DNA from 3 places in the Mesorhizobium sp. WSM4976 genome. Region 2 is predicted to be linked to each of the others. Evidence: riboswitches for the same ligand, from Rfam matches in the RefSeq annotation. Region 2 holds a riboswitch; each other region holds the start of a gene.
What was found. Region 2 has a riboswitch for thiamine pyrophosphate ahead of thiC (phosphomethylpyrimidine synthase ThiC). Riboswitches for the same ligand answer to the same signal wherever they lie in the genome.
Positions count from the first base shown of each region.

Region 1: another riboswitch for thiamine pyrophosphate. It lies ahead of thiB (thiamine ABC transporter substrate binding subunit); the one in region 2 lies ahead of thiC (phosphomethylpyrimidine synthase ThiC).
Region 3: another riboswitch for thiamine pyrophosphate. It lies ahead of P9272_RS30670 (YkoF family thiamine/hydroxymethylpyrimidine-binding protein); the one in region 2 lies ahead of thiC (phosphomethylpyrimidine synthase ThiC).

Region 1 covers NZ_JARTVT010000011.1:79,516-89,474, reverse strand. The annotation lists gene P9272_RS15245 (ABC-F family ATP-binding cassette domain-containing protein) at 1-572, opposite strand, end outside; gene P9272_RS15240 (thiamine diphosphokinase) at 583-1,227, opposite strand; TPP riboswitch at 1,357-1,462, shown strand; gene thiB (thiamine ABC transporter substrate binding subunit) at 1,506-2,516, shown strand; gene thiP (thiamine/thiamine pyrophosphate ABC transporter permease) at 2,791-4,407, shown strand; gene thiQ (thiamine ABC transporter ATP-binding protein) at 4,404-5,192, shown strand; gene P9272_RS15220 (M48 family metalloprotease) at 5,346-6,815, shown strand; gene P9272_RS15215 (caspase family protein) at 6,932-8,884, opposite strand; gene P9272_RS15210 (RNA polymerase factor sigma-32) at 9,052-9,915, opposite strand.
Region 2 covers NZ_JARTVT010000044.1:3,947-13,905, forward strand. The annotation lists gene P9272_RS33310 (metallophosphoesterase) at 1-809, opposite strand, end outside; gene P9272_RS33315 (hypothetical protein) at 1,301-1,564, shown strand; TPP riboswitch at 1,882-1,998, shown strand; gene thiC (phosphomethylpyrimidine synthase ThiC) at 2,102-3,937, shown strand; gene thiO (glycine oxidase ThiO) at 3,934-4,935, shown strand; gene thiS (sulfur carrier protein ThiS) at 4,904-5,101, shown strand; gene P9272_RS33335 (thiazole synthase) at 5,103-5,876, shown strand; gene P9272_RS33340 (thiamine phosphate synthase) at 5,873-6,478, shown strand; gene P9272_RS33345 (hydroxymethylpyrimidine/phosphomethylpyrimidine kinase) at 6,469-7,284, shown strand; gene P9272_RS33350 (hypothetical protein) at 8,190-8,756, opposite strand; gene P9272_RS33355 (DUF3732 domain-containing protein) at 8,781-9,959, opposite strand, start outside.
Region 3 covers NZ_JARTVT010000033.1:52,519-62,477, reverse strand. The annotation lists gene P9272_RS30680 (ABC transporter ATP-binding protein) at 1-103, opposite strand, end outside; gene P9272_RS30675 (ABC transporter permease) at 100-1,029, opposite strand; gene P9272_RS30670 (YkoF family thiamine/hydroxymethylpyrimidine-binding protein) at 1,060-1,668, opposite strand; TPP riboswitch at 1,659-1,771, opposite strand; gene P9272_RS30665 (hypothetical protein) at 1,976-2,320, shown strand; gene P9272_RS30660 (hypothetical protein) at 2,521-2,730, shown strand; gene P9272_RS30655 (porin) at 2,892-3,392, opposite strand; gene P9272_RS30650 (porin) at 3,411-3,911, opposite strand; gene P9272_RS30645 (DUF2934 domain-containing protein) at 4,208-4,465, opposite strand; gene P9272_RS30640 (hypothetical protein) at 4,573-4,815, opposite strand; gene P9272_RS30635 (DUF1236 domain-containing protein) at 4,912-5,211, opposite strand; gene P9272_RS30630 (DUF982 domain-containing protein) at 5,453-5,800, shown strand; gene P9272_RS30625 (hypothetical protein) at 5,938-6,159, opposite strand; gene P9272_RS30620 (DUF1236 domain-containing protein) at 6,379-6,678, opposite strand; gene P9272_RS30615 (DUF1236 domain-containing protein) at 6,930-7,868, shown strand; gene P9272_RS30610 (exopolysaccharide production repressor protein) at 8,137-8,502, shown strand; gene P9272_RS30605 (hypothetical protein) at 8,771-9,178, opposite strand; gene P9272_RS30600 (DnaJ domain-containing protein) at 9,668-9,959, shown strand, end outside.

The sequences.
Region 1 (9,959 bases), on a different contig from region 2:
CGATCGAGCCAGACGGTGGCGCGGGTGACGCGCTCCAGAAAACGGCGGTCGTGCGAGATCAGAATGACGGCGGACGAGGTGCGGGCAAGCTCCTCTTCCAGCCATTCGATCACGGAAAGATCGAGATGGTTGGTCGGCTCGTCGAGCAGAAGGATATCGGGTTCGGGCGCCATGACACGGGCAAGGGCGGCGCGCCGCGCCTCGCCGCCGGAGAGATCGCCCGGCTTCTCCTCACCGGTGAGGCCGAGATGTTCCATCAGATAGGTGGCGCGATGCGGATCGTCGGCCGGGCCGAGGCCGGCCTCGACATAGGCACGCACGGTGGCGAAGCCGTCCATGTCCGGCATCTGCGGCAGATAGCGGACCGTGGCCGAAGGCTGGCGGAAGACTTCGCCGTCCTGCGGCTCGACCATGCCGGCGGCGATCTTGAGCAGGGTCGACTTGCCCGAACCGTTGCGGCCGACCAGCGCAATCTTCTCGCCGGCGGATGCGCTTAGCGCCGCGCCGTCGAGCAGCGGGGTGCCGCCGAAGGTCAGTTTAATGCCGTCGAGATTGAGAAGTGGCGGCGCCATGTCTGGAATGTCAGCTTTCGGGAAGAGGATAGGGGTGGGCCAGAAGCAGCGCCCGGCCGCGCTCCAGCGCTATGCCAAGCCGCCCTCTGACTTCGTTGGATATAGTGAGCGAGGAGCCGAACGCCACCTCGACGTGGTCGAGCGGCCATTTCGCGCCGGTAACCGTCAGGCCTGCGAGCTCGGAGAAGCCGAGCACCGAAAACAGGGTGCCGTCCGCATAGTCGAAGGCGGCGCTACCCGGCAAAACGGGAACACCTTCCTGCGCGCCGCTTGTCAGCAGAACGGTCGTGCCCGCCTCGGCCAGTCGCACGGCGAGCGCCAGATGCAAGGAAGCATGGTCGGCGCGCTTGCCGCCGAAGGCGCCGGCCAGCACGAGGCTCGTGGCGCCGCGCTGGAGCGCTTCCGCTATGGCGAGCTCGCCATCGGTCATGTCCTTCTCGGCCGGGAAGACTTTTCGTGGGACGGAGGCCAGATCTTCGGGCAGGTTTGCCGGCACCGAGTCGAAATCGCCGACCCAGAGTTCCGGCATGAGCCCAAGCGTGCGGGCATGGCCGATGCCGGCATCGGCGGCGATGACGCGCGAACCAGCGATCTGGCGTTCGAGCCGGGGCGTGCGGATAAGCTCGCCGCCAAGCAGGATGGTGAATGTGCCCATGGCCGTCGCCCTTACCAGCCCTCCAAGTGAAACGGAAGCCGGATGCGCCGCGCTTCGGTTCCTGCCCGGACCATTAGCTGCCCGGCAAACTTCCGCTTGCGCGCCGCTTCGGCCGGGCCTATCTGTCGAGGCGCTCTAACGGGGTGCCGGACATTATCCGGCTGAGAGGCAATCAAGCCAACCCGCTGAACCTGATCCGGTTTGTACCGGCGGAGGGATTAGACGTTTCGGACCATCCGGCGCCTCAATTCCTTGTCACACGAACGAAGGAGGCGCCGATGCGCGCGATACTGTCCCGTCTAGTTCTGGCAACAGGCCTTGTTTCGCTTCTAGCCGGCGTTGCGCCTGCCGCGGCCAAGGACAAGCTCACCGTCTACACCTATGAAAGCTTCACCGCTGATTGGGGGCCTGGCCCGGCGGTGAAGAAGGAATTCGAAGCCGAATGCGGCTGCGACCTCGAATTCGTCTCGGTGGCCGACGGCGTCGCCCTACTCAACCGCGTCAAACTGGAAGGTGCCGGCACCAAGGCCGACGTCGTGCTCGGCCTCGACACCAACCTGACGGCGGACGCCAAGGCGAGCGGCCTGTTCGCGCCGCATGGCGAAATCTCCGGCATCAATGTGCCCGGCGGCTGGAAGGACGACACTTTCGTGCCGTTCGACTACGGCTATTTCGCCGTCGTCTATGACACGCAGAAGCTAAAAGTCCCGCCGAAGAGCCTCAAGGATCTGGTGGAAGGCAGCGGCACCGACAAGATCGTCATCCAGGATCCGCGCACGTCGACGCCCGGCCTCGGTCTGCTGCTCTGGGTGAAGTCGGTCTATGGCGACAAGGCGCCGGAGGCGTGGGCCAAGCTCAAGACGAAAGTACTGACGGTAACGCCGGGCTGGAGCGAGGCCTATGGCCTGTTCACCAAGGGCGAGGCGCCTATGGTGCTCTCCTACACGACCTCGCCGGCCTATCACATGGTGGCCGAGAACACCGAGCGCTACCAGGCGGCCTCTTTCGAGGAAGGCGAGTACTTGCAGATCGAGGTTGCCGGCGTTACCACAACGGGCGCCAAGAACCCGCTGGCGCAGAAATTCATCGCCTTCATGACCGGGCCGAAATTCCAGGACATCATTCCGGAGACAAACTGGATGTTCCCGGCCGGCAAGACCGACAAGCCGCTCAACCCGGCCTTCGACAAGTTGGTCAAGCCGACCAAGACGCTGCTGTTCAACCCGGCGGACGTCGCGGCTAACCGCAAAGCGTGGGTTGATGAGTGGCTGGCGGTGATGAGCAAGTAGGCCCGCTTTTAGCGTAAGATGATCGCTCTACGGCGCCCCCCTTTGTCCTGCCCATCCTTCGCAGCAGCTGCGCCGCGGCTACGGAGGGCAAACCGGACATCTCCCCCACAAGGGGGGAGATTGGCAGCTTCACCGGCGGCGGGCGATTTTCAACGTTGGCGATTGGCGAAAGCCGGCGCGACATCTGATCTCCCCCCTTGTGGGGGAGATGGCCGGCAGGCCAGAGGGAGGCGCGAAGGAACGCGACGTTGGCTGAATTCCAGCAAGGCGCAACGTGCAGCCGCGTCCTGACTCCCGCGTCACCGCCGGCGTCATCGCCCTTGCTGCCATCGCTGGGCTCATCGGTGGCGCGTTTGCCGGCCTCATGCTCGAAGGCGCACAGGACCTCTCCGGGGCCTATGCGGCTTTCGACGGTTATCTGTTTCGCGTCGCCCGCTTCACGCTCTGGCAGGCGCTGCTGTCGACGCTTCTGTCGGTCGCGCCGGCACTCCTGGTTGCACGTGCTTTGTCGCGGCATCCGGCCTTTCCAGGTCGCCGCCTGATCCTGCAGCTATTCGCCGTTCCGCTGGCGTTGCCGGCGATCGTCACCGCGCTCGGCATATTGGCGCTCTACGGCCGCGCCGGTTACTTTGCCGGCGTCTTCGCCGGGCGCGGCGGCGGAGAGTGGCCCGGCATCTACGGTCTCTCCGGGATCCTGGTCGCGCATGTCTTCTTCAACCTGCCCTTGGCCACGCGCCTGTTCCTCGAGGCGCTGGGCACCATTCCCGCCGACCAGTGGCGGCTGGCGAGCCAGCTTGGGATGGGCGCCCGGCCGGCCTTCCGGCTGATCGAATGGCCGGTGCTGCGCGCGGCATTGCCGGGCGTCGCCGGGCTGGTTTTCATGCTCTGCATCACTTCCTTCACCATCGTGCTGACGCTGGGCGGGGGCCCGGCTGCGACGACGCTGGAAGTGGCCATCTACCAGGCGCTGCGCTTCGACTTCGATCCGGCCCGTGCGGTGGTGCTGACGCTGCTGCAGATCGCACTGACGTTCGTGGTGGTCGCAGCGCTCACGCGGCTCGGCGCCAACACGGTCGGCGACGCCAATCTGCCGGTCGCGCCGCGCCGCTACCTTTCGGCTGGCCGGATCGAAAGCCTGCTGAATGCCGGCCTCATCGCGCTCGCCCTGCTGTTCGTCGCCGGACCGATGGTGGCGACGGTGGTTTCGGGCCTTCAGGCCGACCTCGGCAGATTGGCGGGCGAAGAGGCGGTGCGCCGCGCCACGCTCACCAGCGCCGGCCTCGCGTTGCTCGCGGCACTGCTCAGCGTGTCGCTGTCGCTGGCATTGATCGCGGCGCGGCGCGCATTGGCTTTGCATCGCCGTGCGGGCAGTGCCATGTCGCTGCTCGAACATGCCGCCGACACCGGGGCCGGCTTCGTGCTCGTCGTGCCGCCGATCGTGCTTGGCGCCGGCTGGTTCCTGGCGCTGCGTAGCATCACCGATGTGTTTGCCGTCGCGCCGGTCATGGTCGTCACCGTCAACGCGGTGATGGCAATGCCGTTCGCCATACGCGCCATTCGACCGGCCTATGACGCGGCAAGCGAGCGTCATGAGCGGCTTTGCCTGGCGCTCGGCGTAGCCGGTTGGAGCCGGCTCAGCCTGATCGACTGGCCGTCGCTCAGGCGGCCTTTAGCGACCGGCCTCGCCTTCGCCATGGCGCTGTCGCTCGGCGATCTCGGCGTGATCGCGCTGTTCGGCAGCGATTCTGTGCAGACCTTGCCCTATCTTCTGCTCGCGCGGATGGGCAGCTACCGGACCGCGGACGCCGCGGGACTTGCCTTGCTGCTCGGCCTCGTTTGCCTGATGCTGGTCGTCGCCGCCGATTGGCTGGGGCGGGAAGCGAAGGCATGACATCGACGGACAACGGCATCGCGACAGGGAAGGCGCTGACCGTCACACTCGAAGACGCGTCGTTCAGCTATGGCGAGGCGTCCTTCCGCTTCAATACCGAGTTCGCGGCTGGCAGGATCACCGCGATCATGGGTCCGAGTGGCTCCGGCAAGTCGACGCTGCTCAATCTGATAGCCGGCTTCGAAACGCCCGATACCGGCAAGGTGCTGATCGGCGGCATCGACCTTGGCAACGTGCCGCCCTCGGCGCGACCGGTGTCGATGGTGTTCCAGGAAAACAATCTGTTCGCGCATCTCACGGTCGAAGCCAATGTCGGGCTCGGCCGCTCGCCGTCGCTGAAGCTCGGCGATGCCGATCGCGCCGCCGTCGCCGAGGCGCTGGCGCGCGTCGGCCTGGCCGGCAAGGAAAAGCGGCTGCCGCGCGAGCTCTCCGGCGGCGAGCGGCAGCGCGTCGCGCTGGCGCGGGTGCTGCTGCGCGCCCGGCCCGTCTTGTTGCTCGACGAACCTTTCGCGTCGCTCGGTCCGGCGCTGCGCGAGGACATGCTCGACCTTCTCGCCGGCATCCATGCCGAGCGCAAAATGACGGTGCTGTTCGTCACCCATCAGCCGGAAGATGCGCGCCGGATCGGCCAGGACGTGGCCTTTCTCGATGAGGGCAGGATCGCGGCGACCGGGCCGGCCGACGATTTCTTCGATCGCTCTGGACCGGATGCGTTCAGGCGCTATATCGGCGATCGAGGCGGCACCGTTGCCGGATCACAACATATTGCCCGGAAGCGGACATAATTTACGGTCAAACCGTCAATGGGTGATCCGGCGTTTGCTTGCCTTGTCCGGGGGAGTGTGGCTAGGTCCGGCCATGCTGGTCCGGCGGGGCCGTGATTTGCCGAAATATTTCGAAAGGAAGCCGATCTGTCGACCGGCGTTGAAAAAGTGTGGATGAGGCCACTGGCACGATTTTTCGCGCTGGCGGGCGTCGCCGTGGCGCTGGCCAGCTGCCAGATGTTCACGCCGCCGGACGTGCAGGAGAGCGGCTTCCAGCCTTCAGACAAGCCGATCACCGTCGACAATGTCGTCGCCAACGCCAAGCTCGCCGAAATGGCGAAAGCGCAGCATCCGCGCATTCTCGCTACCTATGGCGGCGAGTATTCGGATCCGAAGCTGGAGCGCATGGTGGCCAAGGTCGTCGGCAATCTGACGGTGGTGTCTGCCAACCCCACACAGACCTACCGCATCACCATCCTCAACTCGCCCAACGTCAATGCCTTCGCGCTGCCGGGCGGCTATCTCTATGTGACGCGCGGCCTGCTGGCGCTGGCCAATGATTCCTCCGAGCTTGCCGCCGTCATCGCGCATGAGATGGGTCACGTCACGGCCAATCACGGCCTGCAGCGGCAGCAGCTCGAGGCCGAGGAGGGGTTGGCGACCAAGGTGGTTTCCGATGTGCTCGGCGACAGCCCGACCGCCAAGGCGGCGCTCATCCGGGGCAAGCTGAGGCTCGCGCAATTCTCGCGCAACCAGGAACTGCAGGCCGACGCCATCGGCATCAAGTCGATCGGCGAGGCGGGCTACGATCCTTACGCCGCCGGTCGCTTCTTGCAGTCGATGTCGGCCTACACGGATTTCCGTTCGGTCAGCGGCGCAACCGACGCCAGCCTCGACTTCCTGGCGACGCATCCCAACACGCCGCAGCGGATCGAATTGGCGCAGCGCCTGGCGCGCAATTTCGGCCCGCCCGGCGTCGGCACGCGCGACCGCGACGCATTCCTCGCCGGTATAGACGGCCTGCTTTATGGCGACACGCCGGAAGAGGGCTATGTGCGCGGCCAGACCTTCATGCACCCCAATCTTGGTGTCTCCTTCACCGTTCCGGACGGTTTCGTCATCGACAATTCGGCGGCCGCCGTCACCGCGACCGGGCCCGGCGACATCGCCATTCGTTTCGACGGCGTGGCGATCGACAAGTCGGTCTCGCTCGCCGATTACATCCGCAGCGGCTGGGTGGCGGGACTCGAAGACACCAGCGTGCGCCAGGAGACGATCAACGGCAACGAGGCGGCGACGGCGCATGCAACCGCGCAAGGCTGGCAGTTCGACATCGCGGTGATCCGCGCCGGCGGGCAGGTCTACCGGCTGCTGACGGCGGCGCCCTCGGCCAGCGCGTCGCTGGATCCGGTCGCGCGCTCGGTCAGCGGCTCTTTCCGTGTGCTGAGCCCGACCGAGAAGGCGGCGCTGAAGCCGCTGCATATCCGGGTCGTCACCGTCCAGGCCGGCCAGACGATGGGCTCGCTGGCCGCACAAATGGTCGGCGTCGACCGCAAGCTCGACCTGTTCAGGGTGCTCAATGCCATGTCGCCGGGCGCCAGCGTGTCGGCCGGCGACAAGGTCAAGATCGTCACGGACAAGTAAGCCCAGAGCGGCCAGAAACCGCTATTGGCCGGGGTTGCTGTCAGGTCGCTGTATTACCGCCGCACCTGGATCGTCGGCGGTCGGCGATAGCAGCATCGCCACCATCGCCGATGCCATCAACCGTTGCTGTTGTCGCCGCTGCCGCGTTCGGGCGGCGAGTGATCGTTGTCGCCGGCATTGCCGCGCCAGGGCACCGGCTCGATTGGCACCAGAGGCGCCTTTGGCGTGGTGATCTTCGGCGGTTGTACTGGTGGCGCGGGAGTGCGGATCACCTTTATCTTCGTGACCACCTTCGTCACCACCTTGGGCTTGCATACCGCGATCGACATTTCACTTCGCCTGGGTAAGAGACCGAGAATGGCCATCGAGTAGGCCTCTTGCCGGTCAATGCCGGCTCTGAGGAAAGCCAAGGCCCGGGCCGCGTCCGCCGGCACGCCATTGCGGCCGTCCCGGAAGATCACCGCAAGGTCCTTGGTGGCATCGACGTGCCCCATGGCCGCCGCCTTGAGCAGCAAATCGAGTCCCTTGGCGGTATCACGCTGGACGCCCACACCATCGAACAAGGCGCGCCCCAAGGCAGTCATGCCGTAGGGATCTCCCTTGTCCGATGCCTGCGCATAGAGGCTGTTGGCTTTGGTCAGATCCGGAGCCGCCCCCATTCCGGACGCGGCGATGTAGCCGAGCTCGTAAACGGCGCGGATGTGCCCCTTGTCGGCCGCTTCCTGGATCGCTTTCGTTGCGTCATCAACCCTGCCCGACGCCAGCAGCGCCCGCCCCAGCTCGTAACGGAAGCGGGCGACATCAGGGTAGGACTTCACCGCCGCCTCGCAAGCCTCGACGGCGCCGCTGCCGATCTCGTTTGGCAACCGGCCCGAGACTACGCCCTGCAGGTCGAGCGGCTCGCCGGCGGCCTGGTCGCAGGGCTCGACGTTCGGCGACAGTTTCACCGTCGCCTGTTTCGCGGCGTTGCCCACGCGGATCTGGAAGCCAACGTCAACAGGTGCGGGTGAGCCGATCTGCGGCTCGTAGCGCAGATTGCCGATCTCAGCGGCCATCAGACTCGATTGCGGCGAAAGCACGCGATCAGGCAGGGACAGCGTCCCGGTCGCCGGGTAGCCCGCAAGTTTGAGGCTGAGGGAGGCATCCTTGGCCGGCAAATCCAGCTTCAGCGGCACGGGGCCGACGCCGACCGGGACCCGGATGTCGCGATTTCCGATCGCTTCGGCGGCAGCGGCGACCTGGATTCCGCGCTCCGCCGTTTGCTGGTCCTGCTCAGCGTCGGGCGGCTGCGCGGGCTGTTCCGTCCCGCGCATCAGCACCACGTCGTCGAGCAGCGACGAATTCTCCCACGGAACCTGCTTGCCGTTGGTCGCCTTGACCACATCGCGGCGCACGGCCGCCATCACCGAACGTATCTCCTGGTTCGGCGCCAGCGCGCGGCGCGAGAAGGCGGACGAGAACGGGCTGAGGTCGCCGGATCCGTCATAGGCTACCGCACCGGGCTCGGTCGCAAAGGCAATCAGCGTGTTCTGCGACCCTGTCACCTGCGCGAGCCCGCTGTCGCCCGCGACGATTAATTGGTCGCGCAGCCAGTAATCCTTGCGCGGGAAAGGATCGTTGCGGCAGGCATCGAGGATGATCATCTGCACCTTCGATCTCGAGCGCAGCTGTCGCAATATGTCATCGACCTTGATGGCCTGGACCTCCATGTCGGCCGCGTCTTTCAGCGACGCATCGACCGGGATCAGGAAATTCTCACCGCCGACCTGAAAGCCATGGCCGGAATAATAGACAACCGCCAGATCGGCACCGTCCGCGGCCGCGAGATAGTTGCGGAACTTCTCTTCGAACTGGAGCCTGGTGAGGTCCTTGGCGGCGAACACCTCGAAGCCGGCCAGCCGGAATGTCTTCGATACATCCTCGGCATCCTTGTCCGGATTCTTGAGGGCCGGGATTTCGCGGTATTGCGAATTGCCTATGACGAGGGCAACCCGTCGATCGGCATGCGCTTCGAACGTCGTGAGACCCACGAGGATCAAGGCTGCAAGGAGCGCGCAGCATCGCAGCATGACAAATCCCCCATATGTATGATCTGGAGGCTTCAAAGAGGCCAATTGCGACGCAATGGTCTGTTAAAGACCTCACAATCCAGCGGTATGGATGACGGAAAATCGCCCCGTTGGCTATATTTTCTTATTTACTAAATACCTATCGCCGGATCGAGGTAGGGTTGGCCTCAGGCGGCTTTCGCCAAAAATTCCGGGTTCTGTTTCACCAGGGCCAGCTTCAGCTTTTCCATGGCGCGGGCCTCGATCTGGCGGACGCGTTCCTTGGAGATGCCGAGCTGTTCGCCAAGCGATTCCAGCGTGGCGCCGTCATCGCTCAGCCTGCGCTCCTCGATGATGCGAAGCTCGCGGGCGTTGAGCGCGCCGAGCGCGCTCTTCAGCCAGACGGCCCGGCGCTGGACATCGATCCGCTCGCCGACGATCTCGTCGGGAAGCGGATCTTCGGAGACCAGGAAATCCATCCGCTCGGCCGCGCCGTTTTCGTCGGCCAAGGGCGCGTTGAGCGAGCTGTCGGGCGAGGACAGGCGCGAATCCATCATGGCCACGTCGGATTCGGGCACGCCGAGCGCCGCCGAGACCTCACGGTAGAGCGAGGCGTTGGAAAGCGGCTCAGCGCCGTGGGCCAGTCGGGCGCGCAAGCGCCTGAGGTTGAAGAACAGCGCCTTCTGCGCCGAGCTGGTGCCGCCGCGCACGATCGACCAGTTGCGCAGGATATAGTCCTGCATCGAGGCGCGGATCCACCAGGTCGCATAAGTCGAAAAGCGAACTTCCCGTGCGGGCTCGAAACGAGCCGCCGCCTCGAGGAGGCCAACATGGCCCTCCTGGATCAGGTCGCCGAGCGGCAGGCCATAGTGGCGGAATTTCGAGGCCATGGAGATCACCAGGCGCATATGCGCGACGGTGATCCTGTGCAGCGCGTGCTGGTCGTTCTCTTCCTTCCAGCGAAGCGCAAGGACATGCTCTTCGTCACGCTCGAGATAGGGAGCCTTCATTGCCGCCCGGACCAGTGTCCGTCCTGCCGCGTCCTCGATCATGCCGGCTCCTGTTGGCGGTGATTGAACTTCCAGCGGTTGAAAAG
Region 2 (9,959 bases):
ATCTCCGCGTATGGCGTAATGCGCGGAGTCTTTTGTGGCAGCAGATTGTGATGGCCGATTATGATGCCGTAACGCATGTCGGGCTGCTGGAGCAATTCCTGTAGGCCTGCAAGCATCTCACGCGAGATGTATGGCGTGTCCATCTGACCGTAATACTCGTCGTCGGACGCCTCCTTGTCTGGATCGCTGGGAGGTGTCGCGGGCGAATGTCCCGAGATGTCCGGCGAGCCGAGATCTAGAGGCTCTGTAGAAGGACTGAGTGCCTCGAGACGATCACGAAGGAACGCGGGAAGGTTTTGAAGCTCCCAACTGCCTATCGCTGTGTTGACGAGGATGAAGTTTGCGCCTGCGGATCCTGTCGGAAGTCTGAAGTGCACGGGTTGGTCCACGGGAACGGTCTGCCAACCCAAGCGGGCGGCTAAACTCGCCATTTCGCTGAATTTCTCAGTCGGTCCAAGTTCGCGCGCGTCATCACGGTTCACATCGTGATTTCCCGGTACGAATATCAACGGAAGCGCCTTTGAACTGCGTCCCTGTGCGCGGCAGAGCAACGTGAAATGCTGGAATGCCGAAGCAATGAAGGTCTTGTCGCCACGGCTCGTGAAATCCCCCATGAAGGCGATCGAATCCAAGGGCTTCGAAGTCGTCAGCCGCCGAAGTTTCGTCAAGACGGCACGCAGCGAAGACGCGCGTAGCTTCTGCGTTATTTTCGGAGCGAACTTGCTATCCTTGGCATCGATGTTGCTAGAGGAAGGATGCCAGTCCGGATAGTGAATATCGCCTACTTGAAGGATTCGCACCCGCCGCATAACTCGCCCCCCTGCCGAGAGCCATAGACTAATCCGTTCGCTTTTGCCAAGCGCGAACGATCATCCGCAGTGTCCTTAACGAGGTAGCCTGCACTTTTCGAGAATTGCCACGGCGGCTATTTTTCGGCTGTGAAGCACACGAGACCCGTGACGTGAGACCCAGTTGCTCAATGCCCAGTTGCTCAATGAGCTTTCTTACGAATAAGGGAGAATTTCCGCGGCCGGACTATCTCTGAGCGAGCGTGCATGACTGCCAACGGAAGGTCTTGCACGCACCCTTGCGATCTTGAGCAATGGTCGCCATGACTTTCTTCTTGCAGGCTTTTGAGTGGCCCAGCCTGCGATCACCAGACCCCACCGATTCTAAAGAGCGTGGCAGATGGGATAGTCGAGGTTGCCCGTGCACAGTCACGCTCAGGGCTTGCGCCGCCCAGAGGACACGCTGAAAAGGCAGATTGGGGCGCAAGCACGCCATTCACGAGAGGTTCGACATGAAGACCATGCAAGAAAAAGACATTCCGGCATTCGTACAAGCAGTTGTGGACGCCGGCTGCAAAATTTGCGCGATTGGCAACTTGGGATACGTCTTTGGCGATGCTGATTTCACGCCAGCGCAACGGAGGGCCGTCGAGCCACAGCTGCGTAGGATTGCTGAAATCTACGGCGAACGCGATCATCTCATGAACGAGATAGCTGTATATCTGCGGTCGATCGGACGCCATGTCGAGGTTGAGCCGAAGACAGGTATTTCCTGATGGCCGTGATCGCGAGAAGCCGTCTTCCAACCTCTGAATCCTAAAGGAGGTGACCCCCAAGGCCGTTCGTCACCTTCGACCAGAATAACCACATCCGTGACCGCCTGAGCTACTTGGTCGATACGCGCACATGGCCAATACAGTTTCTCCATCCTTCACGAAGCGAATGAGGCTTTGGCCATTCAGCCCCGGTCTACGGGGCGTGACTTGTCCCCGATGCATGCGCGAGCTCTCCGCCCGGCTGGCCGCCGGTCGTCGCCACCGGCCGAAGGCGCCCGAATGCGCTTGACAAGATAGCGTCAGCCCGTTCAACCTAAGGCATTCACCAGGGGAGTCCCGGCAAGGGGCTGAGATACTGCTGGCTTTCGCGGCGCAGTGACCCGTTGAACCTGATCCAGTTCATACTGGCGTAGGGACGGTGCAAGCGCTTTGCGGGAGTTTACGCCCGAGGTCCTGTTGCAGCAGGTCTACAGAAGCGTCTTTTCATCCTTCCGGCACAGAACTGGGTCTCCAATGCATGAGCAAAGGAGCCTCACGATGAATGCCCTCACCCCCGCCGTATCGACGGGACCACTGCCCGCCTCGCGGAAAATCCACAAGCCCGGCGTCCTCTACCCGCAGATCAGGGTGCCGATGCGCGAGATTTCCGTCCATCCGACGGCCGGCGAACCGCCCGTCACCGTCTACGATCCGTCCGGCCCCTACACCGATCCATCAGTCGAAACCAGCATCGAAAAAGGCCTTGCCCGGCTTCGCCACGAATGGGTCACGGCGCGTGGCGATGTCGAAGCCTATGACGGCCGCCACGTCCGGCCGGAAGACAATGGATTCGCCACCGGCGAGCGCCTGACACCGGAATTTCCGATACGCAATCGGCCGCTCAAGGCCAAGCAGGGCAAGGCGGTGACCCAACTTGCCTATGCGCGCGCCGGCATCATCACGCCAGAAATGGAGTTCGTAGCCATCCGCGAGAATCTCGGCCGCGAGGTGATGCGCGGCAAGCTGCAACGCGACGGCGAAGCCTTCGGCGCGGCGATCCCAGATTTCGTCACACCCGAATTCGTGCGCGACGAGGTGGCGCGCGGGCGCGCAATCATTCCCGCCAACATCAATCATCCCGAGAGCGAGCCGATGATCATCGGTCGCAATTTTCTGGTCAAGATCAACGCCAACATCGGTAACTCGGCTGTCACATCGTCGATGGCCGAAGAGGTCGAAAAAATGGTCTGGGCTATCCGCTGGGGCGCGGACACGGTGATGGACCTGTCGACCGGCCGCAACATCCACAACATCCGCGACTGGATCGTGCGCAATGCGCCGGTGCCGATCGGTACGGTGCCGCTCTATCAGGCGCTGGAAAAGGTCAACGGCATCGCCGAGGATCTGAACTGGGAGGTCTACCGCGACACGCTGATCGAGCAGGCCGAGCAAGGCGTCGACTATTTCACCATCCACGCCGGCGTGCGGCTGCACTACATCCCGCTGACCGTCGACCGGGTCACGGGCATCGTCTCGCGCGGCGGCTCGATCATGGCCAAATGGTGCCTGCACCATCACCGGGAGAGCTTCCTCTACGAGCATTTCGAGGAGATCTGCGACATCGCCAGAGCCTATGACGTCTCCTTCTCGCTCGGCGACGGCCTTCGTCCCGGTTCAATCGCCGATGCGAACGACGCGGCGCAATTCGCCGAACTGGAAACACTTGGAGAACTCACCAAGATTGCCTGGGCAAAGGACTGCCAGGTGATGATCGAAGGCCCGGGCCATGTCCCCATGCACAAGATCAAGCAGAACATGGACAAGCAGCTCGCAGTGTGCGGTGAGGCGCCGTTCTACACGTTGGGGCCGCTGACGACCGACATCGCGCCGGGCTATGACCACATCACCTCAGGGATAGGTGCCGCCATGATAGGCTGGTTCGGCACCGCAATGCTTTGCTACGTCACGCCGAAAGAGCATCTCGGCCTTCCCGACCGCAACGACGTCAAGATTGGCGTGATCACCTACAAGATAGCCGCCCATGCAGCCGATCTGGCGAAGGGCCATCCGGCAGCGAAAACCAGGGATGATGCCCTTTCGCGCGCGCGCTTCGAGTTCCGCTGGGAGGACCAGTTCAACCTGTCGCTCGACCCCGAAACCGCACGGTCCTTCCACGACCAGACCTTGCCCAAGGAGGCGCACAAGCTGGCACATTTTTGTTCGATGTGCGGGCCGAAATTCTGCTCCATGCGCATTTCCCACGACATCCGTGCCGAGGCCCAGAAGGAAGGCATGGCGGCAATGGCGGCAAAATACCGGGAGGGCGGCGATCTCTACATGCAGGCGGACGAGACTGGCGTACCGGTCGTGCCAGAGGCTCCCAAACCATCATGAGGGTGCTCGTCAAAGGGGCCGGCGTTGCCGGCCTCACCGTCGCTTTCGAACTCGCCGCCCGCGGCGCGACGGTCACCGTCGCCGAGATGCGGCATGGCCTTGGTGGCAACGCGTCGTGGTTCGCCGGCGGCATGCTGGCGCCATGGTGCGAGCGCGAAAGCGCGGAGCAGCCGGTGCTGGATCTCGGACGCGATGCTGCCGACTGGTGGGATGCGGTGCTGTCGGGTCAGGTGACACGGGCCGGGACATTGGTCGTGGCCGCGCCGCGTGATGCCGGTGAGCTTGACCGGTTCGCCAGTCGCACGTCAGGGCATCGGCGCGTCGATGAAAACGAAATTGCGCTCCTGGAACCCGACCTCGCCGGCCGCTTCCGGCGTGGATTGCTCTTCCCCGACGAGGCTCACCTCGACCCACGCCCGGCGATGGCGGCACTTCATGACAAGCTTGCGACCATGGGTGTCAAATTCCACTTCGGCTGCGACGCCCGGCCTGTTTCGGGATTCGCCCGTCAGATAGACTGCATGGGAATGGCAGCGGCCGATGACAGGCTGCGCGGTGTTCGCGGCGAAATGCTGATCCTTCGCACGCCTGATGTCTCGCTGTCGCGGCCGGTCCGTTTGCTTCATCCACGCTTTCCGCTTTATGCCGTGCCGCGCACCGATCACCGTTTCATGATCGGAGCGACGATGATTGAAAGCCAGAGCGCCGGACCGGTGACGGCGCGTTCCATGATGGAGCTGCTGGGCGCCGCCCATGCCCTCCATCCGGCCTTTGGTGAGGCCGAGATCGTTGAAACCGGTGTGGGTGTCCGTCCGGCATTTCCCGACAATTTGCCACGCGTCGAAACAGACGGTGAGATCATCGCGATCAACGGTCTTTATCGTCACGGTTTTCTCCTCGCCCCCGCCATGGCGCGCCAGGCTGCCGACCTGGTTTTCAGTCAAGACAGAACCAAGGAGCATGCTCATGAAACTGATGGTCAACGGCGAGGCGCGTGAGATTGCCGCCACCACGCTGGCCGAGTTGCTTGCCGCGCTCGACTATGAGGGCGATTGGCTCGCCACCGCCGTCAACAGCGACCTCGTGCACAAAGCCAACCGCGCGGAGTTCCAGTTGAGCGACGGCGACCGGATCGAAATCCTCTCGCCCATGCAGGGCGGCTAGCATGTTGGAGCTTTATGGAACCGAGCTTTCGTCGCGCCTGCTTCTCGGCACGGCTCAGTATCCTTCGCCGGCCATCCTTGCCGATGCAGTCAAGGCATCGGGCACGTCGGTGGTGACCGTCTCGTTGCGGCGTGAGATGGCGGGCGGTAGGGCCGGCGAACAATTCTGGTCGTTGATCCGCTCGCTGGGCGCCAGAACCCTGCCCAATACCGCCGGCTGCCTCTCCGTCAAGGAAGCCGTCACCACCGCGAAAATGGCGCGCGAGGTCTTCGGCACCAACTGGATCAAGCTCGAAGTGATCGGCAATCACGACACGCTACAGCCGGATGTGTTCGGTCTGGTTGAAGCCGCCCGCATCCTGTGCGAGGACGGCTTTGCGGTATTCCCCTATACCACCGACGATCTCGTTGTCGCCGAGCGGCTGCTGGAAGCGGGCTGCAAGGTCCTGATGCCGTGGTGCGCACCGATCGGTTCCGCCTTGGGACCGGTCAACATGACGGCGCTGCGCTCGATGCGCGGATATTTCCCTGGCGTCCCGCTGATTGTGGATGCGGGGCTCGGACGGCCGTCGCACGCGGCCACCGTCATGGAACTCGGCTTTGACGCCGTGCTCCTGAACACAGCGGTCGCCAAGGCGGCAGATCCGGTCGGCATGGCGCGTGCTTTCGGTAAGGCGGTCGACGCCGGTCGTGAGGCGTTCAGTTCGGGAATGCTCGAACCGCGCGACGTCGCCGTGCCATCGACACCGATGGTCGGCAGGGCCGTTTTTTCATGAAGCTCGATCCCTTCTACCTGATCGTCGACAGCGCCGCCTGGATCGAAAGGTTGGCGCCGCTCGGCGTCAAGCTGATTCAGCTTCGCATCAAAACCATGGATGAAACCGGGCTGCGCGCGGAGATCCGCAAGTCGAAGGCCTGGTGTGTCCAACACAAAAGCCAGCTCATCATCAATGATTATTGGCGCCTGGCAATCGAGGAAGGCTGCGATTTCGTGCATCTGGGCCAGGAGGATTTGCAAACGGCCGACCTCTCGAGGATACGGGCAGCGGGCGTCAGGCTCGGATTGAGCACGCATGATCATGTCGAGCTGGAAACGGCCATGTTTGCCGAGCCCGACTATGTCGCGCTCGGTCCGATCTATCCCACCACTTTGAAGAAAATGAAGTGGGCACCGCAAGGGCTAGAGCGGATCAGCGAGTGGAAGCGGCGGGTGGCGCCGATCCCATTGGTCGCCATCGGCGGCCTCAACCCCGACCGCCTCGACGGCGTCTTTGAGGCCGGCGCCAACAGCGCCGCAGTGGTCACGGACATCACGTTGAGCTTCGACCCCGAAGCGCGCACGCGAGAATGGATCGAAAAGACGGACCGATGGCGATGAGACGAGAACCGCATGTGCTTGTCGTTGGCGGATCAGATTCCAGCGGGGGTGCTGGAATAGCACGCGACATCGAGACGATCTCTGCCGTTGGCGTGCGCACCTGTCTCGCCGTCACAGCGCTAACGGTGCAAACGCACGACGCCGTGATCGAAATCCATCATTCGCCACCCAGCATGGTGGCCAATCAGATGTGTGCCGCGCTACAGGCCAACGACGTAGCCACAATCAAGATCGGCATGCTGGCGACTGCCAAGATCATTGTTGCCGTTGCCGCAGTGCTGCGCAAATTTCCGCAAGTGCCGGCAGTACTCGACCCTGTGCTGGCCTCCACCTCAGGCCGCGCACTTCTGGAAGCAGGCGCTATCGCTGCCATGAAGCGCGATTTGATGCCGCTTTGCTGCATTGTCACGCCCAACCTTCCTGAACTGGCGCTCCTTACTGGTTCCGAACCGGCTTCGGATGAGGACGGTGCGCTCCAACAAGGACAAAGACTGCAGGCCGTCGGCCCTCAGGCCCTGCTGATCAAGGGTGGGCACGCGTCGGGTCCCCGATCGGCCGATATTCTGTTACGCTCCGATCATGAACCCATCCACTTCGACACGCCGCGCCTTGCTATATCGATGCGCGGAACAGGTTGCATGCTGGCCAGCGCGATTGCGGCGCATCTGGCGAAGGCGAAGTCGCTCGAAGATAGCGTGCGCGAAGGCAAGCTGTTTGTGTTCGAGAAGCTTCAGAAATGCCGGCTGAATAATCACAACGTTCTGCGTCCAGCCAAGCAGACCCATTTTCCAGAATTTTTCCAGTAGCGAGACTGGAGGGCTACTGCTTCTCTATGCCATCCTTACAACGCGTTGAGTTCCACTGTGCCGTCCAGAATTATCTGTCGTTGTCCAGAATTAAGCCGGGCTTAGAACTGAAACGAACCCGCCGAAAGGTACGAGCGGCCCTCACTCGATAAGGGTTACCAAACCTATTCCTGTGGGCTACCAATCCGCGTGGTGGGTGGCCTTAGGTTACCAATCAGTGTGGCGTCCGGAATTATCTGCCTCTCTCCGGAATTAAGCCGAGATTAGAAGATCGGTGCGGTATTGCGCCCGGTCAAACCGTGTCGATTTGCGGCGTAGCCGACGTGTCTCACGCTTGGCGGCGTCGCACGCTGGTCCCGATTGTCGCCCGAATATCTGCCTACCGGCGACAGTGAATGCGCCAAGCTAGACCTTCGTCGATAGGGCGGCTCCGGTTTACCAATCCTGTCGTCCTAGGTTGACCAATCCGTTGTCGACCGTGAGCGGGTTTACCAATAAGGGCGGCTATATTCTGCGCAAACCCAATCACCTGATGCCAATCCAGAATTAATCGTCATTAAGGGCATTGGTAAACTCAGTCTGAAACCCCACCCTTAGCCAGAAAACTCTCCTGTTTTCAATCGCATAGCCCGCCCGCCAGCAACCGATAATTCGGGACCGGTAAACCCGTGAAAGGCCCAATAATTCCGGACGTCACACCAGTCTGCCCTTTTATGCGACTTTTCGAGCACAGACCGGGAACATCTGACCGTTTCCATTCATCGCCCAAGGCCGGTTTAGCGCTGGAAAAGCCAAAGTGCGGGAGTAAGAATGGCCGCAACGGGGCCGGAAGCCGTCGGTCAGCTTTCGGGGAGTGATCCCGGTAAGTTCGCAACTCATTCGCTTCTTTTCTGCAGTCCCCGCCATTACGAGTTGGCGGTGTCGGTCGCCGAGGGGATCAACGCCATTACTGCGGCTAGTTCGGCCCTCCGGACGAGGAATGGCATGCGCGTCGTCCCATAGTGCTTGGCAAGATGGAAGCGGTGCATGCCTCCTACGATGTGAACTTGGCCTTGGTACTCGCCGAGCAAAGGCGGTGTGACACCGCGGCCATGCAGCCATCGGTAGGCGATCCCACAGCTCTTGCTCTTGTAACGTTGATGCCAAGGACCCTTGTCCCTGCTGGCGGCGTAGGTAAGCCTGCCGCCAACGTCAGTGACATCAGCGTCGATAAGAATGAAATCCGTCGAAGCGTGGTCGCTGGGATCATCGCCGTCGAACGCGAGATAGAAGTTTGCAGGATCGCAGTCCCATATCGCAGTCAGTGCAACCGGAATGTTCTTTCTTCCTTTGCACCAGATGTCGACCTTGCGTTTCTCCTGAGCGCGGGCGACCTCGAAGGCTTCGTCTAGTTTTCCTTCCGCGACATCCATGGCTGTGATGACGTTCAAGCCAAGGGCCGTCAGACGGTTGATCTCGTCCACGTTCGCCATGCCTTCTCCTCTGGCAGCAGATTATTATCCACCGTTGGAAGATGCGGCGGCAATCCAAGCCTGAGGCACGAGGGCCTGTCCACGCCATTCCTCAATCAACTTGACTCCGGGAAGCTTGCCCCAGACGTCCTCATCTGCATGATCCAGCACGATGATCTGGAGGCGACCTTTCGCGGCCATGACCTCAGCGCCTAGGAGCGCAAAGACCTTCCTGACGGCGACCACGTCCTGATCCCTCCACGCGATGAGGTCGGGGCCCTCGTCGCCCGCCGCCCGCTTAGGAAAATAGACTTGGCTAGGTTGGTCGAAGATCAGCTGACCAGGGACTGGGTGATGAGGTTCGGCCAGGAAGTAGTGCTGCAGCGCAAGCATTAGTGCGACGTGATACGCGAGCCAATTGGCGCCGCTGCCAATCTCCCACAGGTAGTCCTCACGCGTTCCCCTAGTCACCTTGACGGTCAGGTCTTCAATCAACAGCCTAATCGGGGCCTCGGGCCACTCCGCGTCAAGCTGCGGAATCAGCCGATTGGCATGATGGGAGACTTGGTGCAACGCGTTGAATAGCTTGCGCTGGATGTCGGCCTCGGAGATCGTCTTTTGCAGCGTTGCAATATCGGCCTGCAGCGAGGTGAGTTCCTGCCGCAAATCCGACGACTGGTCGGCGCGGTCGTAGACGTGCAACGCCTGCTCCAATCGACCGAGGAAGCGCTCAAGCCTATCGAAGCGATTGGCCTCGTCTCGGGCGACGTCAGAGTCCCGTTCCAGCACCGCTATCTCGCTACGGACATCGTTCAACTCAGATAGGACCGCTTCAGCGGCGCCGCGCTGGCGCAGGATTTCCTTGTCAAGCGTGTTAGACATCGCAGGGTGGGTCCGCAGTCGGATCTCCAGACCGCCGAGGTTGTCGCAAAGGGCCAAGACCTTCTCGCGGCCGCCGTCCCCGAGTGCGACCAACGGATCGGCGAACTCGTCGGCCAAGTCCCTCAGCCACGTGGAAAGGTCCAAGCGGTCACGTTGGATGCGCATGGCGTCGCCGTACGCCTCGCTGCTCTCCACCAGACGGCGCAGTTCGTTCAGGCGCTGACGATGCTCGGTAAGTCGCGCGGCGATTTCAGTTTCCGACGCACGAAGGGTTTCCAGACGCGTCAGCACCACATCGATGCCGGCCAGGCTTGGTCGAGCAAGACTTGAGTTGCTGTTCGA
Region 3 (9,959 bases), on a different contig from region 2:
GGATCGACACGAACTCACCCGCGCCGACATCGAGCGAAACGCCGGCCAGGACCTCGAGCGCGCCGAAGTTTTTTCGCACGTCGCGGAGCTGGAGCCGGGTCATGACCGGCGCTCGGAGGCTTCGGCCTTGCGGTTGCGCCCAGCCCTCTCCCAAGGCATGGCGAGGTGCTGCACCACGACGGCCAGACCAAACAATGCCAGTGTCAGCGCCGAGCTGACTGCAACGGCGGCAAGCACGAGATCGGGCCGAAAGTTGTTCTTGGCACTGAGCATGTAGATGCCCAGCCCCTTCGCGGCGCCCGCATATTCGGCGAAGATCGCGCCGACCACCGCATAGGTGATGGAGATGCGCAGTCCAGCGAAGAAATAGGGCAGCGCCGACGGCAGCCGCGCCAGCCAGAATATGCGCCAGCGCCCTGCTCCCATGGCGGCAAGCATCTGGCTGATTTCCGCACTTGTCGCGGCATAGCCTTCGACCAGCGCCACCATCATCGGGAAGAAGGTGACCAGCGCGACCAACAGGATCTTCGGCAACAGCCCGAAGCCGAACCACAAGACCACCAGCGGCGCGATCGCCACCAGCGGCAAGGTCTGGCTGGCGATCAGCAGCGGAAACAGCGCGCGGCGCAGGGGGGCCAAGAAATCGACCAGGGCCGAAAGCGCGAAGGCGGCGATCAGCGAGCAGGCGAAGCCGGCAAGCGTGGCGCGGATGGTGGGAAGCGTGTTTTCGGCAAGTGCGGCGCGGTTTTCCCAGGCTTGCTCCAGCACGCCGGACGGCGCGGGAAGCACGGTGGGCGCGATGCCGCCGAGACGGGCGTAGAATTCCCAGACGAGGAGGAGCAGGGCGAATGCGAGGGCGGCGGGGAAGAACCTGGCGAAGGCTCGCGTGAAGGCTGATCTCCACCCTTGTGGGGGAGATTGGCTGTCGCGCCCGCTTTCGCCAATCGCCGAAGGACCCCGTCCCTCTTCCGGGATAGGATCAGATGCGGAGTTCTCTCCCCCGCCCAGCAGATCGAATGAAACAGCCATAGCATCTACCTCGACAGCCTGAGCTTGGGCTCAAACCGCGGTCGGGCTGTTGGCCGAGATGGTGATGTCGAGTGTCACGTGGCCCGCGCCGGGGCCGAAGCGGCAGAAGGCTTCGTTGAGCGTGGCGAACACCGCGCCGGCGTCGCCGCGCAGCCTGGTGCAGAAGTTCTTGGAACGGTCGAACACGCCGGACTGTTTCAGGAAATCGATGCAGCCATAGATCTCGTCCATGTGGTCGCCGGTGCCCATCACATAGAGCGAGAATTGCGCCGCCACCGCCTGGTCGGTCGAAGGCGTCGACCGCACGGCGCCGAGCGCCGCGCGTTTGCGCTCGTCGAGCGGGATCGCCGGGCCGCCGATCTCGTCGGAGCGGCAGATCGGATCGTCCGGCTCGCCGGGGCAGCCGCGCGAGACGGCGGCCGACAGCACGCAATGCTTGCCGCTTTTGGCCGCCGCGACGAACAGGTCGCGCATGGCCGGGAACAGCACTTCGGGCGGCCCGACCAGCAGCGTCGAGATGTCGTCGGTCTCGATCCTCAGCCTGTCGCGGTAAGGGTCGAGCGCGCCGAGCGCGCCAAGGATGACGCCGACGAAATCGTCGGCCATGGGATAAAGGGAAATCTGTGCGCCGGAAAACATGGCCCGCCTCGCTCCGCTGGTATTATCCAGATCAGCTTTAGGGTCCGGAGGCTTGCCGCCACCATCTCAGCCCCGACCGTACGGAGCACCCCTGTGGATGGGCGCGTTAAAGCACTGTTTGCCGGGTTGGGGAAGCGGTTTTTTGCGGGAACCAATGGGCCACGAGTCTCATCTCCCCCTAGGGGGAGATGCCGACGGTTATAAGATTTCCGCGAATTTCTTATAACCGCCAATCGTTCAAATTGTACGAACTTCGCTTGACGATGTTTCGTACATAAAGTACGATATTTCCTTTGAGGGAATTTGCTTGAACACCGCGAACCATGCCGCTTTCGCCGACCTCTCCTGCCCTTTGCTGTCGCCGCTGCCGCTCGCCGAGCGCGAGCGCCTCGCCGGCGCCTGGCGCATGGCGAGCCAGGACATCGCCGACGACATCCGCTTCATCCGGCAATATCTGAAAGTGATCGCCGAGAAGGACGAGCGGCTGTCGACCGGCGCGCTGGTGCACGGCCGCGCCTATGTCGAAGCCTGCGCCGCCTGGCTGCCGGAAACGGTGGCGCGGTATCTGCGAAACCTCAGGCTGATCAGCGAGTGCGAAAGCGCGATGATCGCGGCGGGGGTGAGGTTCGCCCGGTCGAGCGACGCCTGGTGAGAGCTCCCCTCTCCCGTGCGGGCGACCGAAGGAGCCCGCGCCGCGGACCCTTCAACCAGCCGGCTGCAACCTCGGCTCGCCGCTCCGGCAAATGCATCGTTTCACACAATCGCCAATTGGTGGACGCGGGTGAGCGGCCGGGCGTTAATTCCTCCCGGGCGAAGGAGGGAATAGACGCATACCAGGGAGGAACATGTTTGATGCAACCGCAAATCGACATCGGCGCACTGCCCGAGGATCAGCCCTACGAAGTCACCTCATTTGCCAGAAGGCACGGACTGACGATTCCGGTGGCGGATGCGGTCCTTTTCGCCAAGGGTCCGTCGCCGTCGCGGGCCGCCTGCGATACCGCGGCACTTGCCCTTCTCTGCGCCGTCGCGCAATACGCCAGGAAGCAGGGTGGGCGCTAGAGCGTTTCACCGTTGCACGGAAACGGCGATCCGCTCCATCCGTTTGTTTTGGAGCAAATCCGGGCGGAAGGCTACGGCGAAGGCGCCGAGCCTAACCGCCCACACTTTTCCTGGAATTGCTCTAGCGGTTCGGCGGCGCACCTTCCCTTTTCTTGACCTTCCTACCAGCTGAACTGGAGCCCCGCATTGCCGCCGACCTGGCTGCCGGCGAAGGCGATGCCAAGCGTGGCGGTCAGTCGGCCGCCGTGGGCGAAGCCTTCGCTCAGCACGGCGGCGCCTGTGATGCCGAAGGCATTTGCATAGCCGGCATTCCCCCAGTTGACGCGCAGGCCGAAATGCTCGCCCTGCACGAGATCGGGCGCGGCGAGCGCGGCCGAGATCGAGGCGTTCTCGAAGGCGCGGGTGATGCGATTGTCGATGTCATCGACCTGGGCGGCCAATGCCGTCTTGCCAGTGACCGTCGTCGTCCCGCCCTGGCCATTGTCGACTTCCTGTTTGGTCACGCCGGTCTGGGCATTGATGCAGGTGTCGGTGCCCGGGCTGTAATAGTAGTTGGGACCGTAGGCGGAGCAGACCCTGACATATTCGACCGCCGCCTCGGATGGCGACGCAAGCAACGTTGCCGCGCCGAGAATGGCCGGCGCAAGGAAATATCTGAACATGATGCCCCCCGGCCGCTCTTACCAGGTCAGCTGCAGGCCGGCATTGCCGCCGACCGTCTTGCCGGAGAAGGCGACGCCCGCGGCGCCGGCCAGCCGGCCGTTGCCGCCAGGCATGAACCCCTCGCCCAGCACGGCCGCGCCGGTGAGGCCCATGGCATTGGACTGACCGGCATTGCCCCAGTTGACGCGGACGCCGAAATGCTCGCCCTGTACCAGGTCCGGGCTGGTCAGCGCCGACGCCACCGAGGCACCCTCGAAGGCGCGTTGGATGCGGCCGTCGATGTCGTCGACCTTGCTCGCCAGCGCCGTCTTGCCGACAACCACGCCGTCTTCGGTCAAGCGGCGCGTCTCGCCGGTATTGGCATTGATGCAGGTATCGGTGCCGGGACTGTAGTAGTATTGCGCGCCATAAAGCGTGCACACCTTGACATACTCGACCGGCTTGGCCAGCGCCGACGCCGGAAAGCCGCTTGCCGCTGCCAGAAATGCGAATGAAACAAGACGATGAATGCCCTGCATACCGTGGTCCCCCGGGAATTGGATTGAGAAAGCCCTCGCGTGAGACCACCATTGAGCTCCGCACCGCGTCAACGGCTGGCTCCGGGCCAATACCTGACTTTTACCGGGAGTATTCTGGTTAAATTCAATCTGGTGCCAAGGAGCAACAGTAGATTACCTAAACTTATTGAATCGGCGGCCTTCAACGGGAGTTCGAGCGTCTTCCTGCCAAACGGCCGGCCGTGGCCTCCCACGTCAGGTCATTGTCGGACATCGTTGTCGGGGTGACCCGGCGGCGGCGCGGCCGCCGAACCGATTCAGGCCTTGGTTTTGGGTTTCGCCGCCGCCTTCGCCTTGGCGGGGGCCTTGGCGGGCTTCTCCGCCTTGGCGGCTTTAGGCTTCTCGGCCTTGGCGGCGGCCGTCGTCTTCGGGCTCTTCGCCTTCGGCTTGCCTGCCGCGTCGATCTCGGCGACCGCCTGGTCCCAATGCTCCATATGAGCGCCTTCGGGCCGGCCGGCCTGCTCCCAGATCTCGTGCGCGCGCTGGCGAATGCGTTCGTGCCTGTCGTCCGTCACTGTCGCCTCCTAGGGTTGGATGGGTTCCCCGGCGCGAACACTAGCGGAATTTTGACGCGGCGTCTTCGGTATCACGCACATGCGACCGACTTAGGCGGCAAATTCGCTCAGTGTCCGTCGGTGACGACTCCGATGCCGAGATGCGCTGCCTTCTTTGTGATCAATCCGGCTAAATCCGCGTCAGAGCGGTCGGTGCCCGTGCGCTTGCGCAGCAGGGAAATTGCCTCCTGCATGGACAACAGGCCAGTCCTGTGCTCGGCCAACAGCTTGTCGACCTGCCGAGCGATGTCAGGTGATTCGACGTGTGGATGATGCATGGCAACGACTCCTTCCGCTTCGTTGCCTCCCAAACCGCTGCCTATCCTAGGCCTTGTGCCTCGATGCGAGAAGAGCCCTATCCTTCACCGAAGCATCCGGCTGGGGTCGGGCTCTTCAGGCGCCAGATGTTACTGGATCACCTGGACAACGCGGCGCGTGCCGGGATCGATCAGCACCGTGTGGTCGTTGACGACCGCATAGCGATACTTGACGTCCGGAACCTGCTGCAACTCGACGGTGTCGGGCACGGTCGAGCCGACGCCGAGCTCGAGGCCGAGCACGTTGACAGAGGCGATCGGATGCTTGTGGACATATTCCTTGACCACGGTCTGCTGCTCGGGGGTGACGATCACCTCGTCCGCGGCCGCGATGCCGATGCCGGCCATCAAAGCCAGGCCGGCGACAGCTGGAATGAGGGTGGTTTTCATCGTTTCTCTCCTGTTGCGTTCACGACGATCCTGCGGATCGCGTCTTGACGAGCTCCGCCCTGCCTCCGCGGGGGGCGGAAACATCGGCAAGTCGAATAGTTGAGCTCCCGGGGCAAACGTGCTCGGCGAGGTGTTGTTCCGTCAGCGACGACTAATTGAGGTGGCGGAACCTTCGCATCGGCTCTGCATTGGAAGGCATTGAAACTCCCCAAGACTTTGAACTCCAAAGGGCGCCGCCGTCATGCAAGAAGGTTACATCAGAAGCGACATCGAACTTCGCGCCCCCGTGGCGATCGCCGTTGGCGCCGGCTTCAAGCGCGAGATCGCCTCACTCACCGAGATGCAGAATTTTCTCAAGGAATGGCCGACGGCCTCGAGAGGCGAAAGCCACGCAACGGCGTTGCGCGCCTGCGAGGCGGCGCGGGCCGGAGAGATCGATCTCGACAAGGCGCGCCAGGCGTTCCTGGTCTTCGCGAAGAAGGCGGGTATCGAGTGGACCGGGGCCGATCCGGTCGCGGTGTTGCGCGAGGCCAAGATCAGACGCAGCAGGGCACGCGAAAGCCGGGCGCAGCAGCGGCCTGCGCACTGACAGCGCCGGTGCGCATTGGCCTTGCCGGCACGTTTCAGGGTCTGGCCGACAATATCCCGACGAGTGCGTCCGCGGACCGCCGGCCGGCGGCTGACGGTCGACTGGATCGATCGCGGGTTTTCGGCTGGCAGCCGTTCTCAGGTCGACGTTGATTCACCAAGCGCCTCGGTGACGAAGGACGCGGCGATCAGGTCGTCCGCATCGATTCGTAGGGAGCCTTCGCCGCCCCCCATGATGGCCGCGACCTTTTGGAAGGCCTTCATCTCATGGTCGGTGATCCGGGCGTCCCGCATCCTGGCTTTGAGATCGGCGACGCGCATCCCGAGGGACCGGGATGTTGCGACTTCTCGTTTCGACATGTTGGTCAAACTCCTCCTAGACCCGCCCGTATCTGCTCGCCGCCGCCCGAATCTCCACCCTGCCAATGATTTGTGTTGTCTATGAGACAGCGTGGGCCCAGAGCCGCTAACTCAAGCGCGGCGGGAAGGTTCCGTTAGCGTATGGTAACAAAATAAAAATCGGTTAATGGCCCGCCGCCGGAACTGGCGACGGGCCATCTGATTGCGGCGTGCTATCGGTTAATCGAGCACCTTGACGATCTTGCGAGTGCCAGGGTCGACAATCACTGTCCGGTTATCGACGACAACGTAACGGTATTTGACGTTCGGCACCTCGTGCAGTTCGACCGTGTCGGGAACCGTGCTGCCGATGTTCAACTCGACGCCCGGAACCTTCACCGAAGCCAGCGGCTGCTTGTGAACATACTCCTTGATGACGGTTTCCTGCTCCGGCGCGATGACGACATCCTGCGCGGCGGCGGCTCCGATGCCGGCAAGAAGCAGCAAGCCGGCGGCGGCGGAGGTGAAGTGCATTTTCATTGTTCGTCTCTCCTATGTGGATTGGCTCAAATCGCCTTGATGCTGCGCCTGCGATTTTCCACAGCGGGTCGGCATTGTCGTAACGCCAATCGCCTGGCGTTGTTCCTGCGAAATTTGGACCGCCGCCTGCAAAGATTGATGCCGCCGTGTTCCGCAAAACCAACCTTTTCGCCCCTTTCAGCAATTTCGGAACAATGCGTTTCGGGCGGGGTTACCCATGCGAAGGGACCGACTTTCCGAGGAGAAATCCAATGAAACACCTGCTGATCACAAGCATGATCGCGCTCAGTGTGAGTTGCGGCGCCGCGATGGCGCAAACCCAATCCGCGCAGCCAAGCGGCGGCGACAACAATTGCGCGGCCGGCACGGCCGATTGCCAGAAAGGCGGCAAGGCAGGCGGGCAGGCCCAGGGCGAGACCAAATCGAAAACCGAAATGAACGCCCAGGGCAAGGCCGGCGCCAACACGCAGGAGCAGGCCCAGGGCAAGGCCAAGATGAAGACCGATGAGCAGGCCCAGGGCCAGGCCGGCACCAAGACCGACCAGAACGCCCAGGACAACACGCAGCTCAAGAAGAAGCAGCAGGCCCAGGGCAAGGCCGGCACGAACACCGAGCAGAACGCTCAGGGCGGCACCACCAAGATGCAGACGGAACAGAACGCCCAGGGCAAGACCGGCACCAGCACCGAGCAGAATGCCCAGGACAACACCACGCTTAAGAAGAAACAGCAGGCTCAGGGCAAGACCGGCACCACCACCGAGCAGAATGCTCAGAGCGGCACCACCAAGACGCAGACCGAGCAGAATGCCCAGGGCGGCACCACCAAGATGCAGACCCAGCAGAACGCTCAGACCAACACCGGCACCAAGACCGAGCAGAATGCCCAGGGCAACACCAATGTCGAGACCGACCAGAACAAGACGGCCTCGATCAACAACGTGACGGTGGAGCAGAGGACGCAGATCACGCAGGTCATTCATGAAACCCATGTCGAGCCGGTTCGCGACGTCAACTTCGACATTTCAGTCGGCGTCGAGGTGCCGCGGCACAAGATCCGCCTGCACCGCCTGCCGGCTCGCATCGTCAAGATCGTGCCTGCCTATGAATCCTACGAGTATTTCGTGCTGGCCGATGGACGCATCGTCATTGTCGACCCCGACACTTACAAGATCGTCGTGATCCTGAGCTGACAAGGACAGCATGAAGACAAAAAAGGCCCGCCTCGGCGGGTCTTTTTTTCGTCCGGCCGTCGTTGCCCTTACAAGTATCGCCGCCCGTCGTCGACGCGGTCCATAAGGCGCTGCTTGAATGCCGCCGGCCATGGAACGATCCGGCGCAATTGCCGGTTGTTACAAGGAAGTCCTGCATCCTTGGTCCCTGTCGGTGCGGACGATGGTGCGGCCGGGCCGCGGGCAGATTGTTCAAGCTTGCGGTCCCCCCGGAAAAGGTGCAAGGGTCATGACGGGTAGAGATATGGGCGAGATCGTCGACGACTGGACATGGTCGCGGCGCTCGGTTGGGCAAATGTATTTTCCGCAGTTTCTTGTGGGAATGGCGGCGACGCTTCTGGTGATCCTCGGCTGGACATTCATGTCCACGGGATCGATGTGGGCGGCATTGGGCTGGACGGTCCTTGCCGCGGTTATTCTGCAGGCCGGCTACTTCGCGGCGGTGCTGTGGCTGGTGCATGGCGAGGCACGCGTGACCGACGAGGCCAAGTCGAGCGACGGCGCCGCCTCGCCCGCCAAATTGCCTGGCCCGTTCGAGCGCGATGGCATCATCCGCGCTCTCATCTCGCTGCTGTTTCCGAAGCTTCTGCCTTAACCGGCGTAGCCTTCTCGCGAAGGGCCGGCCAATCGCCTTTCCCGGAAACCGGCTGCAATCCGTTTCGTCCGACACACTGCACGCCTCTGCTCGAGCGCAGCGAGCCGGCCTAGCCCCGCGTTATGCTTCCGAAGCGCGATCAGTTTGGTATTGTCAACATCGCCCGTCTGCAACAAAGGTTGTTCGGCCCAACGCTGACGGCCGGCTTGTCGTGCTCCTGGTTGGAGGCCCCAGCCCGTCCAGGCCGAGGCCCCCTGCTCGAACCAGGCTAGCGTGCCGCGGCTGGTGAGGCGGAGCGCACCGTCTCCGACGACGAGAAGACGACCAAGCCAAAAACCAGCACTGCGGCTGCGACGATCAGCGAGCCTATCGCCACCACCGGCTCGATCTCCGGATGGCCTGCCGCCAGCATCCAGTAGAGCGCCGGCAGCATGATCACGATGCCGATCGTATAGAGGCCGTAATGGATCATGGCGATGCGGCGCTCGGCCTTGGCGGGGTTGAGCGCATAATAGCCGCCGAAGATGGCGCTGGTGACCCAGCCAAGAAGATTGATGTGGGCATGCGCCGGGAAGGCGCTGTGATCGCCCGAAATCGCCATCCGCAGCCCGGCGGCGATGCCCAGGATGAGAAAGATGATAGCTGTCTTGAAGAAGAGTTCCGATACGCGTGGCATTTCTGTTGTCCCTCCCAATGCCTCTGTGGACCCGACTCTGTGAAGTCTATATCCAGCAAGCCATATTAGCCATGGCTTAGCCATGGCGCACCTTAAAGCATGTCTCCCGAAAGTGGGAACCGGTTTCGGGATAAGGACATGCGTAAAACCGAATCCGTAGGATCGCGACGCGCTTTAGGTCGGGGAAGCCTTCGGGCGAAAGCCGGGAGGCTGCCTCGAAAAAAGGGCTCGCCTCTTTCGAGGCGAGCCAAGAGGGGAGCCGGGCTTGAGGTCGGCCCCCATCCAGGTTGCCACCTGAATTTCAGACCGCGCCAACCTAGAGCAATTCCAGGAAAAGTGTGAGCGGTTTTCTGCCCGGAGGGTTGTTCCGGGAGGAACAGCTTTGCACATGGCTGATGTCGACCCCCTCCCGCGCCTTGCATATGTGCAGCATTTGGGCAATGCTTGGGGTCGGGGGAGTGGTTTCCGTAATTGCGGAAGCACGATTACATGTTCATTGACTACTACGAAATTCTGGAAATAAGCCCGAAGGCCAATTCTGAGACAATCGAGCGGATTTTCCGTTATTTTGCTATGCGCTATCATCCCGATAATCGGGAAACAGGCAATGAATCGCGCTTCAGCGAGATCGTCGAGGCCCACAATACGCTGCGGGATCCAGTCAAGCGGGCCCAGTACGACATCCTCTACCGCGAGCATCTGGGCCTTCGCCACGAACTCACGGATGGCGCGCGCGACGGCGGCGGCATGGACAGGGATGCCGCCATCCAGGCCAATTTGC